DNA from 2 places in the Streptomyces sp. NPDC056734 genome. Region 2 is predicted to be linked to the other one. Evidence: riboswitches for the same ligand, from Rfam matches in the RefSeq annotation. Region 2 holds a riboswitch; the other holds the start of a gene.

Evidence for each region. A riboswitch is a leader RNA that binds a small molecule or an ion and turns the genes downstream of it on or off. The one in region 2 is predicted to bind thiamine pyrophosphate.
Region 1: linked by a shared signal. The riboswitch ahead of thiO (glycine oxidase ThiO) and the one ahead of ACFRFC_RS15825 (thiamine ABC transporter substrate binding subunit) in region 2 are both predicted to bind thiamine pyrophosphate.

Annotation. Positions count from the first base shown of each region.
Region 1 is NZ_JBHTZD010000018.1:57,388-62,903, reverse strand. It holds gene ACFRFC_RS26515 (NAD(P)/FAD-dependent oxidoreductase) at 1-1,106, opposite strand, end outside; gene ACFRFC_RS26510 (hypothetical protein) at 1,264-1,611, opposite strand; TPP riboswitch at 1,664-1,775, shown strand; gene thiO (glycine oxidase ThiO) at 1,872-3,014, shown strand; gene thiS (sulfur carrier protein ThiS) at 3,011-3,223, shown strand; gene ACFRFC_RS26495 (thiazole synthase) at 3,227-4,021, shown strand; gene pknB (Stk1 family PASTA domain-containing Ser/Thr kinase) at 4,161-5,516, shown strand, end outside.
Region 2 is NZ_JBHTZD010000009.1:126,061-131,576, reverse strand. It holds gene ACFRFC_RS15840 (phosphatidate cytidylyltransferase) at 1-982, shown strand, start outside; gene ACFRFC_RS15835 (hypothetical protein) at 1,107-1,805, shown strand; gene rlmN (23S rRNA (adenine(2503)-C(2))-methyltransferase RlmN) at 1,895-3,001, shown strand; TPP riboswitch at 3,042-3,162, shown strand; gene ACFRFC_RS15825 (thiamine ABC transporter substrate binding subunit) at 3,241-4,323, shown strand; gene ACFRFC_RS15820 (ABC transporter permease) at 4,299-5,516, shown strand, end outside.

The DNA.
Region 1 (5,516 bases), on a different contig from region 2:
CCCGCCTCGATCAGCCGCCGTCCCTGGGCCAGATCCCTCGGGCGGCCCACCGCCAGCAGGGCGATCAGCCGGCCCTCGCGCAGCCAGCAGACGGACCACGCCGGGCCCGCCGGATCGCCGCGCCACACGGTGCTGTCGGCGGCGGCGTGATGCCCGGCGTACTGCACGAAGCGGCCGAACTGCTCGGACCAGAAGTACGGCACCGGGTCGTAGACGGCGTCGGACCGCTCGCCGTCGACGATGTTCGCGGCGACCGTGCGCGGCCCCTGGAGGGCGTTGTCCCAGTGGTGGATCAGCAGGCGCTCGCCGTAGCGCGCGGACGGGAAGGAGGCGCAGTCGCCGACCGCGTAGACGTCGGGCGCGGACGCGCGCAGCCGGTCGTCGGCGAGGACCTCGCCGTGGGCGCCCAGGTCGATGCCGGAGCCGGTCAGCCAGGCCGTGGCGGGCCGGGCGCCGATGCCGACGACGACGGCCCCGGCGGGAACGCGCGTGCCGTCGTCCAGGAGGACCGCGCCGGGCTCGACGCGCTCCACGCGCGCGTGCGTGCGCAGGGCGGCGCCGCTGTCGGCGTACCAGCCGGTCATCGGCGCGGCCACCTCGGCGGGCAGCGCACCGGCGAGCGGCCGGTCGGCGGCCTCCACGACGGTGACCGCGCAGCCCGCCTCGCGCGCGGCGGTGGCGAACTCGGCGCCGATCCAGCCCGCGCCGACCACCACGATGTCGTGCTGGCGGGCGAGTACCGGCCGCAGCCGGGCGGCGTCGTCCAGGGTGCGCAGCAGATGCACCCCGGGCACGCCCTCCGCGCCGGGAAGCCGGATCGGTTCGGCGCCGGTGGCCAGCACCAGGACGTCGTACGGGACGGGCCCGGCCTCGGTGTCCAGTTCGTGGTCGGCGGGGCGTACGCCGGTGGCCTCGCGGCCGAGGTGCAGCTCGATGCCGAGGGACTCGAAGTCGACCTCGAAGGCGGAGTCCTCGGCCTTGCCGAGCAGCACGGCCTTGGACAGCGGCGGACGGTCGTAGGGCTGATGGGGTTCCGCGCCGATCAGCGTCACGGTGCCGGTGAAACCCTGCTCGCGCAGGGCCACCGCGGTCTGCACCCCGGCCATCCCGGCGCCCACCACGACCACGTGCCGCGGCCCCGGCGCCGCCGTCTGCTCTCTGTCCACGCTCACGCGATCACCTTACGCACCTGACAATGCGTCAGTCAGCCGGTCCGCCCGCGTGACGTCCCGCACACCCGTACACCCGCCCCACACCCTTCACCTACCCCGCGTGCGGCACTTCCTCGACCACGCTCGTCCCGCTCCCCGGCTGCGACTCCCACTCCCAGGTCTCCAGCAGGCGCACCCGCCCGTCCGGCAGCAGGGTCACCGCCGACACGCAGTGCCCGCCGGACGTCGTCCCGTCGGTCTTGAGCTGGACGTACCGGAAGTCCAGCCGGTCGCCCGCGCGCGTGCCGGTCAGAAACCCGCGGACGACCTCGCCACCGGTGTACGCGGCCCAGATCTCGCCGTCCTTCTCGTGGTAGGTGAACCGGGTCCGGGTACCCACCTGACCTGGGGCCTGATCGGTGACGGGGGCGAGGACCAGACCGTCCAGCGACCGGGGCATCGGGGCGGGCTCCCTTACAGAGGCGTGGATCCAAGGGCTAGGCTGCCCAACGTAAAGCACTCGCGGGAGCCCGGACGCACCGGGCTGAGAGGGAGGCTGGCGGCCTCCGACCGTACGAACCTGATCCGGGTCATGCCGGCGAAGGGAGGGGCTGAACGCCCGTGTCGTCCGTCACACGCACGACTGTCACGAACACGACCGTCACGAACACAGCTGTCACGCACGCATCCGTCACGCGCACGCCTCCGGGCCATCCCGATGTGCTCGTCGTCGGGGGCGGTGTCATCGGGCTGGTCACGGCCTGGCGGGCCGCACAGCGCGGGCTCGCCGTGGCCGTGGTGGATCCCGCGCCCGGCGGCGGGGCCGTCCAGGTGGCGGCCGGGATGCTCGCCGCCGTCACGGAACTGCACCACGGCGAGCAGACCCTGCTCGGCCTCAATCTGGCCTCGGCCCGCCGCTATCCGGAGTTCGCGGCCGAGCTGACCGATCTCACCGGCCAGGATCTCGGCTACCGCCGCTGCGGCACGCTGGCCGTCGCGCTGGACACCGACGACCGCGCGCATCTGCGGGAACTGCACGCCCTGCAACAGCGGTCCGGCCTGGAGTCGGAGTGGCTGTCCGGGCGGGACTGCCGCCGGCTTGAGCCGATGCTGGCCCCCGGGGTGCGCGGCGGCCTGCGGGTCGACGGGGACCACCAGATCGACCCGAGGCGGCTCGCGGCGGCCCTTGTGACGGCCTGCGAGCGCGCCGGGGTGGTCTTTCACCGCACCTGGGCCGAACGGCTGGCAGTGGCCCGGGACCGCGTCACGGGCCTGGTCACGCGCGACGGGGCCGAGCGGGCCGCCGGGCAGGTGGTGCTGGCCGCCGGGAGCCTCAGCGGGCGGCTGGCGGGCGTCCCGGACGCCGTACGCCCTCCGGTGCGGCCGGTGAAGGGGCAGGTGCTGCGGCTGACCGTGCCCCCGCGGTACGCGCCCTTCCTGAGCCGGACCGTCCGCGCGGTGGTGCGCGGCAGCCACGTCTACCTGGTGCCGCGCGAGAACGGCGAACTCGTCGTCGGCGCGACCAGCGAGGAACTGGGCTGGGACACGACGGTGACCGCGGGCGGCGTGTACGAGCTGCTGCGCGACGCCCATGAGCTGATCCCCGGCATCACCGAGCTGCCGCTGACCGAGACCCGCGCGGGACTGCGGCCCGGCTCCCCCGACAACGCGCCGCTGCTCGGCCCGACCGGCCTGCCCGGCCTGCTGCTGGCGACCGGGCACTACCGCAACGGCGTGCTGCTCACCCCGGTCACCGGCGACGCGCTGGCGCACGCCCTGGTGACCGGGGAACTCCCCGAGGAAGCCCGTCCGTTCACCCCCCGGCGGTTCACCGCCGGCGCACTCACGGAGCAGCCCGTATGAGCCTGTCTGTCACGATCTCCGTCAACGGCGAGCCCCGCGAGGTGGCTCATGGCACGGCGCTGGACGCGCTGGTGCGCGCCCTCACCCCGGCACCCTCGGGGGTCGCCGCCGCTCTCAACGAAACCGTCGTCCCGCGCGGGCAGTGGCCTCGGACCACCCTGGCCGAGGGCGACCGCGTGGAAGTCCTCACCGCCGTCCAAGGAGGCTGACCCATGGCCGACGACCCGTTCGTCCTCGCTGGTACGTCCTTCACCTCCCGGCTGATCATGGGCACCGGCGGGGCGCCCAGCCTCGATGTGCTGGAACGCGCGCTGGTGGCGTCCGGTACGGAGCTGACGACCGTCGCGATGCGGCGGATCGACCCGGGTGTGCACGGCTCGGTGCTGTCGGTGCTGGAGAAGCTCGGCATCCGGGTGCTGCCCAACACGGCCGGCTGCTTCACGGCGGGCGAGGCCGTGCTCACCGCCCGCCTCGCGCGCGAGGCGCTCGGCACGGATCTGATCAAGCTGGAGGTCATCGCCGACGAGCGCACCCTGCTGCCGGACCCGATCGAGCTGCTGGAGGCCGCCGAGACCCTGGTCGACGACGGGTTCACGGTGCTGCCGTACACCAACGACGACCCGGTGCTGGCGCGCAAGCTCCAGGACGCGGGCTGCGCGGCGATCATGCCGCTGGGCTCGCCGATCGGCTCCGGCCTCGGCATCCGCAACCCGCACAACTTCGAGCTGATCGTCGCGCACGCGCGTGTGCCGGTGATCCTGGACGCGGGCGCCGGTACGGCCTCGGACGCGGCCCTCGCGATGGAGCTGGGCTGCGCGGGCGTGATGCTCGCCTCGGCCGTCACCCGCGCGCAGGAGCCGGTGCTGATGGCCGACGCCATGCGGCACGCGGTGGAGGCGGGCCGGCTCGCCCACCGCGCGGGCCGCATCCCGAAACGCCACTTCGCGCAGGCGTCCTCACCGACGGCCGGGCGGGCGGACCTGGACCCGGAACGTCCGGCGTTCTGACGGCCGGCGTTCTGACGGCCGGCGCCCCGCGCGCCGCCTGCCCCGCGCCGCCGCCGTCACGGTCACAGCTCTGCTGCAAGCCGTCACCCGAACGGCGCAAGCGGCGGCGCTGTCGGTGCCGGCTCGTAGACTCACCTGCGTGGACACGACCCTTCAGGACCCTCTGATCGGGCAGTTGCTCGACGGCAGGTACCGCGTCGAGGCGCGGATCGCGGTCGGCGGGATGGCCACGGTCTACCGGGCCGTGGACACCCGCCTCGACCGGGTGCTCGCGCTGAAGGTGATGCACCCGACCCTGGCCGCCGACGCCTCGTTCGTCGACCGGTTCATCCGTGAGGCCAAGTCGGTCGCCCGGCTCGCGCACCCCAATGTGGTGCAGGTCTTCGACCAGGGCGCGGACAGGTCGTACGTCTATCTCGCCATGGAGTACGTCGCCGGGTGCACCCTGCGCGACGTGCTGCGCGAGCGCGGGGCGCTCCAGCCGCGCGCCGCGCTGGACATCCTGGAGCCGGTACTGGCCGCGCTGGGCGCCGCCCACCGCGCGGGTTTCGTGCACCGCGACATGAAGCCGGAGAACGTCCTGATCGGGGACGACGGCCGGGTGAAGGTCGCGGACTTCGGGCTGGTGCGGTCCGTGGACGCGGCGACCGGCACCACGGGCGCGGTGCTCGGCACGGTGTCGTATCTCGCGCCCGAGCAGATCGAGCACGGCACGGCCGACGCGCGCGTGGATGTGTACGCGTGCGGGGTGATGTTCTTCGAGATGCTCACCGACGGCAAGCCGCACGCCGGGCAGACCCCGGCGCAGGTGCTCTACAAGGCGCTCCACGAGAGTGTCCCGCCGCCGTCGGCCCGCGTGCCGGGGCTGGCGTACGAGCTGGACGAGCTGACCGCCGCCGCCACCGCGCGCAATCCGGGTGTCCGGCCGCACGACGCGGTGGCGCTGCTCGCCCGCGCCCGCGAGGCGCGGGCCGCGCTGACCGACGCCCAGCTGGACGCGGTGCCGCCGCAGGCGCGGGCCGAGCGGCACGACAACGCCCAGGACCGCACGAGTGTCATCCCGCGCGCGCTGACCGTGCGTCCGCTGCCGGTCGACGGGGACGAGCCGGAGGAGTTCCACCGCACCAGCCGGCTGGCCGCCGCGCCGCCCGGCCCGCCGCGCCGCCGTGCCCTCCGCCGACGGCAGCTGACGCTGACCCTGGTCACGGCCCTTCTGCTGGTCTTCGGGGTCGGCGCGGGCGTCTGGTACATCAACTCGGGCCAGTTCACGCAGGTCCCGGCGGTGCTGGGGCAGACCGAGGCGGAGTCCCGGGACCGGCTGGCGGACGCCGGGCTGGACGTGGGCGAGGTCCGGCACGCCTACAACGACACCGTCGAGCGGGGCAGGGTGATCAGCACCGACCCCGGGCCGGGCAGCCGCATCCGGCACAACGACTCGGTCACGCTGACCGTGTCCGACGGCCCGGAGAACGTGCGCGTGCCCGATGTGCAGGGC
Region 2 (5,516 bases):
TCAGGTACTTCCCGACCAGGCATTTCCCGCTCAGATGTTCGCTGACCACACGTTCCCTGACCGGACGTTCCGCGACGAGACCCCGTCGGCGCAGCCCCGTGCGGAGGTGCCGCAGAATCCGGAGCCCATGCCCGACGCCCCGCAGCCGGCACCCGCACCGCAGAAGAAGAACGCGGGCCGGGACCTGGGTGCGGCCATAGGCGTCGGGATCGGGCTCGGCGTGGTCATCGTCGCCTCGCTGTTCTTCGTCAAGGCCGCGTTCATCGGGGTGATAGCGGTCGCCGTGGTCGTCGGGCTGTGGGAGCTGACCCGGCGCCTGGACGAGCGCAAGGGCATCAAGGCGCCGCTGGTGCCGCTCGCGGTCGGCGGCGCGGCGATGGTCGTCGCCGGGTACGCGCGGGGCGCCGAGGGGGCCTGGGTCGCCATGGCGCTGACCGCCCTCGCGGTGCTGGTCTGGCGGATGACCGAACCGCCGGAGGGCTATCTCAAGGACGTCACGGCGGGCGTCTTCGCCGCCTTCTACGTGCCGTTCCTGGCCACCTTCGTCGCCATGATGCTGGCCGCCGACGACGGCCCCCAGCGCGTCCTGACGTTCCTGCTGCTCACCGTCGTCAGCGACACCGGGGCGTACGCGATCGGCTGGCGGTTCGGCAAGCACAAGCTCGCGCCGCGGATCAGTCCCGGCAAGACCCGCGAGGGCCTGCTGGGCGCGGTCGCCTTCGCGATGGCGGCCGGCGCGCTGTGCATGGAGTTCCTGATCGACGGCGGCACCTGGTGGCAGGGTCTGCTGCTGGGGCTCGCGGTCGCCGCCACGGCCACGCTGGGCGACCTCGGCGAGTCCATGATCAAGCGGGACCTCGGGATCAAGGACATGGGCACCCTGCTGCCGGGCCACGGCGGGATCATGGACCGGCTGGACTCGCTGCTGCCGACGGCGCCCGTGGTGTGGTTGCTGATGGTGGTGTTCGTCGGCTCCGGCTGACGTCCTCCCCGCCCCGCCCGCGCACCGAGTGAACGTTTGCTCCCGCTGCTCGCGACCACCCCTTCCGTACCTATGATCACGGCGTGCGACGCCGGGGTCCAAGGAACGGAAGGGGTGGAGTCGTATGTGGGCACGGCGGCGGGCCGTGAAGCAGGAGCGGCTGGAGCGGGAGGCGGCGAAGGCCGTCGAGACGCTCGGGGCGGGCGTCCGCTCGACCCTGGCCTCGGCGGACGAGGGGCATCAGGCGCTACTGGAGCTGCGCGAGGGGCTCGCCCGGGAACTGGCCGACCTGGAGGCGATGCTCGGCCGGCGCGACGGGCTCCCGGTCGACCTGGTCCGCTCCCAGCTCTCCTCGGCCGCCGATGTCTTCGCCCGGCTCGACGACCTCTCCGCGCGGTACACGGCGGTACGCACGCAGGTCGTCGCCGTGGACCGGAGAGACACGACCGTGCTCCTGCCGCTGCTCGAAGAGCTGGTCGAGTATGTCGAGGGCATGGCCGGGACCGGCGAGGCGGCGATGGGTGCCGTCGAGGGCGTGGAGCGGCTGCGCCTGCGGCTGGAGCGGGTGCGCGCCGACCTGATCCCGGTGCGTGAACGCGTCCACGCCGGATTCCGCGCCGCGGGCGGGGAACTGGAGGCGACCCGGGGCGCCTCCGGCTGGTACGGCCGTCAGGCCGCCCTCGCCGCCCTGGGCGACCGGCTGACGGCGCTGGACGAGGGCCGGGTGCTGCCGACCGCCGAGCACCGGACGACGGATCTGTACCGGGAATTCGAGCGCGAGCTGGCCGAGCTGCGCGACGAGATCGCCCAAGGGCGGCCCTGACCGGCCCTGACCTGCGAAGATGTCCGCCCGATGGAGTTATCCACAGGGCTGGCGGAGGGGGTCCGTGAGTCTGCGACACTGGTACGGCCATGCCTAATCCCGGAGAACTCACCTTTGTCGCGCCGCGCGGAGCCAAGAAGCCGCCGCGGCATCTCGCCGATCTCTCGCCCGCCGAGCGCAAGGAGGCGGTGGCGGGGATCGGGGAGAAGCCGTTCCGTGCCAAGCAGCTCTCGCAGCACTACTTCGCGCGGTACGCGCACGACCCCGCCGAATGGACGGACATCCCGGCCGGGGCCCGGGAGCGGCTGCGGGACGCGCTGCTGCCGGAGCTGATGACCGTCGTGCGGCATCTGTCGACGGACCAGGGGACGACCCGCAAGACCCTGTGGCGGCTGTTCGACGGGACGCTCGTGGAGTCGGTGCTGATGCGGTACCCGGACCGGGTGACCATGTGCATCAGCTCACAGGCCGGGTGCGGGATGAACTGCCCGTTCTGCGCGACCGGGCAGGCGGGGCTCGACCGGAATCTGTCCACCGCCGAGATCGTGCACCAGATCGTGGACGGCATGCGGGCGCTCAGGGACGGGGAGGTGCCCGGGGGGCCCGCCCGGCTGTCCAACATCGTCTTCATGGGGATGGGCGAGCCGCTCGCCAACTACAAGCGGGTCGTCGGGGCCATCCGCGCGCTGACCGATCCGGCGCCCGACGGGGTGGGGCTCTCGCAGCGCGGGATCACCGTGTCGACGGTCGGGCTGGTGCCCGCCATCCACCGGTTCTCCGACGAGGGCTTCAAGTGCCGGCTCGCCATCTCGCTGCATGCGCCCGACGACGAGCTGCGGGACACCCTGGTGCCGGTGAACACACGGTGGAAGGTGCGTGAGGTGCTGGACGCCGGGTTCGCCTACGCGGAGCGGTCCGGGCGGCGGCTGTCCATCGAGTACGCGCTGATCCGGGACATCAACGACCAGGCGTGGCGCGGCGACCGGCTCGGGCGGCTGCTCAAGGGGCGGCCGGTGCATGTGAATCTGATCCCGCTGAATCCGACACCGGGCTCCAAGTGGACCGCGTCCCGGCCCGAGGACGAGAAGGCGTTCGTGGAGGCCATCGCCGCCCATGGGGTGCCGGTGACCGTCCGGGACACCCGTGGCCAGGAGATCGACGGGGCGTGCGGTCAGCTCGCGGCCACCGAGCGGTAGTCTGACGCCGTACACCCGTACATATCTTCATACACATCTTCATATCCGGCAGGGGAGCGCCACAGCGCTGAGAGTGCGGCAGCCGATCCATATCGGTGGGCCGCAGACCCTCTGAACCTCGCCCAGGTCATTCTGGGTAGGGAGATCGGTCGTCACTCATGCTGTTGCGCCCTGCCCGGGAGCCGTGGAAGGTCCCGGGCAGGGCCGCGTCTCTTCCTGGTCACCCAGGAGGACATTCAGTGGGCAACACCAAGCAGATAACCGCCGTGCTCGTCGGGTTCGGGCTGATCACGCTGTCCGCGTGCGGCTCGTCGTCCGACGGCGGGAGCGACGGCGGGGACTCCAAGACGGTCACCCTCGTCAGCCACAACTCATGGGCCGTGTCCGAGGAGGTGCTCGCCGACTTCGAGAAGCGGTCCGGGTACACGGTCAAGGTCCTGGAGGACGGCGACGCGGGCACGGCCGTCAACAAGGCGATCCTCACCAAGGACAACCCGCAGGGCGATGTCTTCTTCGGCGTCGACAACACCCTGCTCTCCCGGGCCCTGGACAACGGGCTGTTCCAGCCGTACGAGGCCGAGGGCGCCGACACCGTCCAGGCCGCCTACCGGGCCGACGACGCCGAGCACCGGGTCACGCCCGTCGACAGCGGGGACATCTGCGTCAACTACGACAAGGCGTACTTCAGCGAGAAGAAGCTGGAGCCGCCGAAGACGTTCGACGATCTGCTCAAGCCCGCCTACAAGGATCTGCTGGTCACCGAGAACGCCTCCACCTCCTCGCCCGGCCTCGGGTTTCTGCTCGGCACGGCCGCCGCCTACGGGGACGACGGCTGGCAGGACTACTGGAAGAAGCTGAGCGACAACGGCGTCAAGGTCGTGGACAGCTGGGAGCAGGCGTACAACGAGGAGTTCTCCGGCTCGGCCGGGGGCAAGGAGGCCAAGGGGGACCGGCCGCTGGTGGTGTCGTACGCCTCCTCGCCGCCCGTGGAGGTCGTCTACGCCGATCCGCAGCCCGCGGACGCGCCCACCGGGGTCGCCGACGGGACCTGCTTCCGGCAGGTCGAGTACGCGGGGCTGCTGAGCAACGCGGGGAATCCGGAGGGCGGGAAGGCGCTGCTGGACTTCATGCTCAGCAAGGAGTTCCAGCAGGACATGCCGCTGAACATGTTCGTCTACCCGGTGATCGAGGGCGCCGAGGTGCCCGAGGTGTTCGCCCAGTACGGGCCGCAGGCCAAGGACCCGCAGACCCTGGACCCGGCGAAGATCGCCGACCACCGTGACGAGTGGGTCAAGTCGTGGACCTCGCTCGTACTGAAGTAGCCCCCCGGAGCCGCACCCGCACCCGCAACAGGGGCCTCTTGCGGGGCGGGCTGCTGGTCGTGCCCGTCGCGTTCTTCGGCGTCTTCTTCGCCTACCCCGTCGCCGCGATCCTCCTGCGGGGGCTCAAGGCCGACGGGGTCTGGCAGGTGGGGCGGCTGTGGGAGGTGCTGGGGCAGCCGGACATCCGGCATGTGCTGTGGTTCACCACCTGGCAGGCGCTGGCCTCGACCGCGCTGACCCTGCTGATCGCGTTGCCCGGCGCGTATGTCTTCGCGCGTTTCGACTTCCCCGGCAAGCAGGCGCTGCGGGCGGTGGTGACCGTGCCGTTCGTGCTGCCGACCGTCGTGGTCGGCACGGCGTTCCTGGCGCTGCTCGGGCGCGGCGGGCTGCTGGACGAGTGGTGGGGCGTACGGCTGGACACCACCGTGTGGGCGATCCTGCTCGCGCATGTGTTCTTCAACTACGCGGTCGTCGTACGGACCGTGGGCGGGCTGTGGGGGCAGCTGGACCCCCGGCAGGAGGAGGCGGCGCGGATGCTCGGCGCCTCGCCCTTCGCCGCATGGCGGCGGGTGACCCTTCCCGCGCTCGGGCCCGCCGTGGCCGCCGCCGCGCTGATGGTCTTCCTGTTCACCTTCACCTCCTTCGGGGTGGTGCAGATCCTCGGCGGGCCGACCTTCGCCACCCTGGAGGTGGAGATCTACCGGCAGACCTCGGAGATCTTCGACCTGTCCACGGCAGCCGTCCTGACGGTCATTCAGTTCCTCGCCGTGGGCGCGATCCTCGCCGTGCACGCCTGGACCGTACGGCGGCGGGAGAGCGCGCTGCGGCTGGTGGACGCGTCCCTGACGGCCCGGCGCCCGCGCGGCGCGGGGCAGTGGGCGCTGCTGGCCGGTGTCCTGGTCTCGATCGCCGTACTGCTGGTGCTGCCGCTGGGTGTGCTGGTGCGGCGGTCGCTGGAAGGGGCCGGGTTCTCCTACTACCGGGCGCTGACCTCGTCCGAGTCCCAGGTGTTCCTCGTCCCGCCGATCGAGGCGATCGGGAACTCGCTGACGTACGCGCTCGTCGCCACCGCCATCGCCCTGCTGGTCGGCTCCCTCGCGGCGGCGGCGCTGGCGCGGCGGGACGCGGGGCGGCTCGTACGGGGGTTCGACGCGCTGCTGATGCTGCCGCTCGGGGTGTCCGCGGTGACCGTG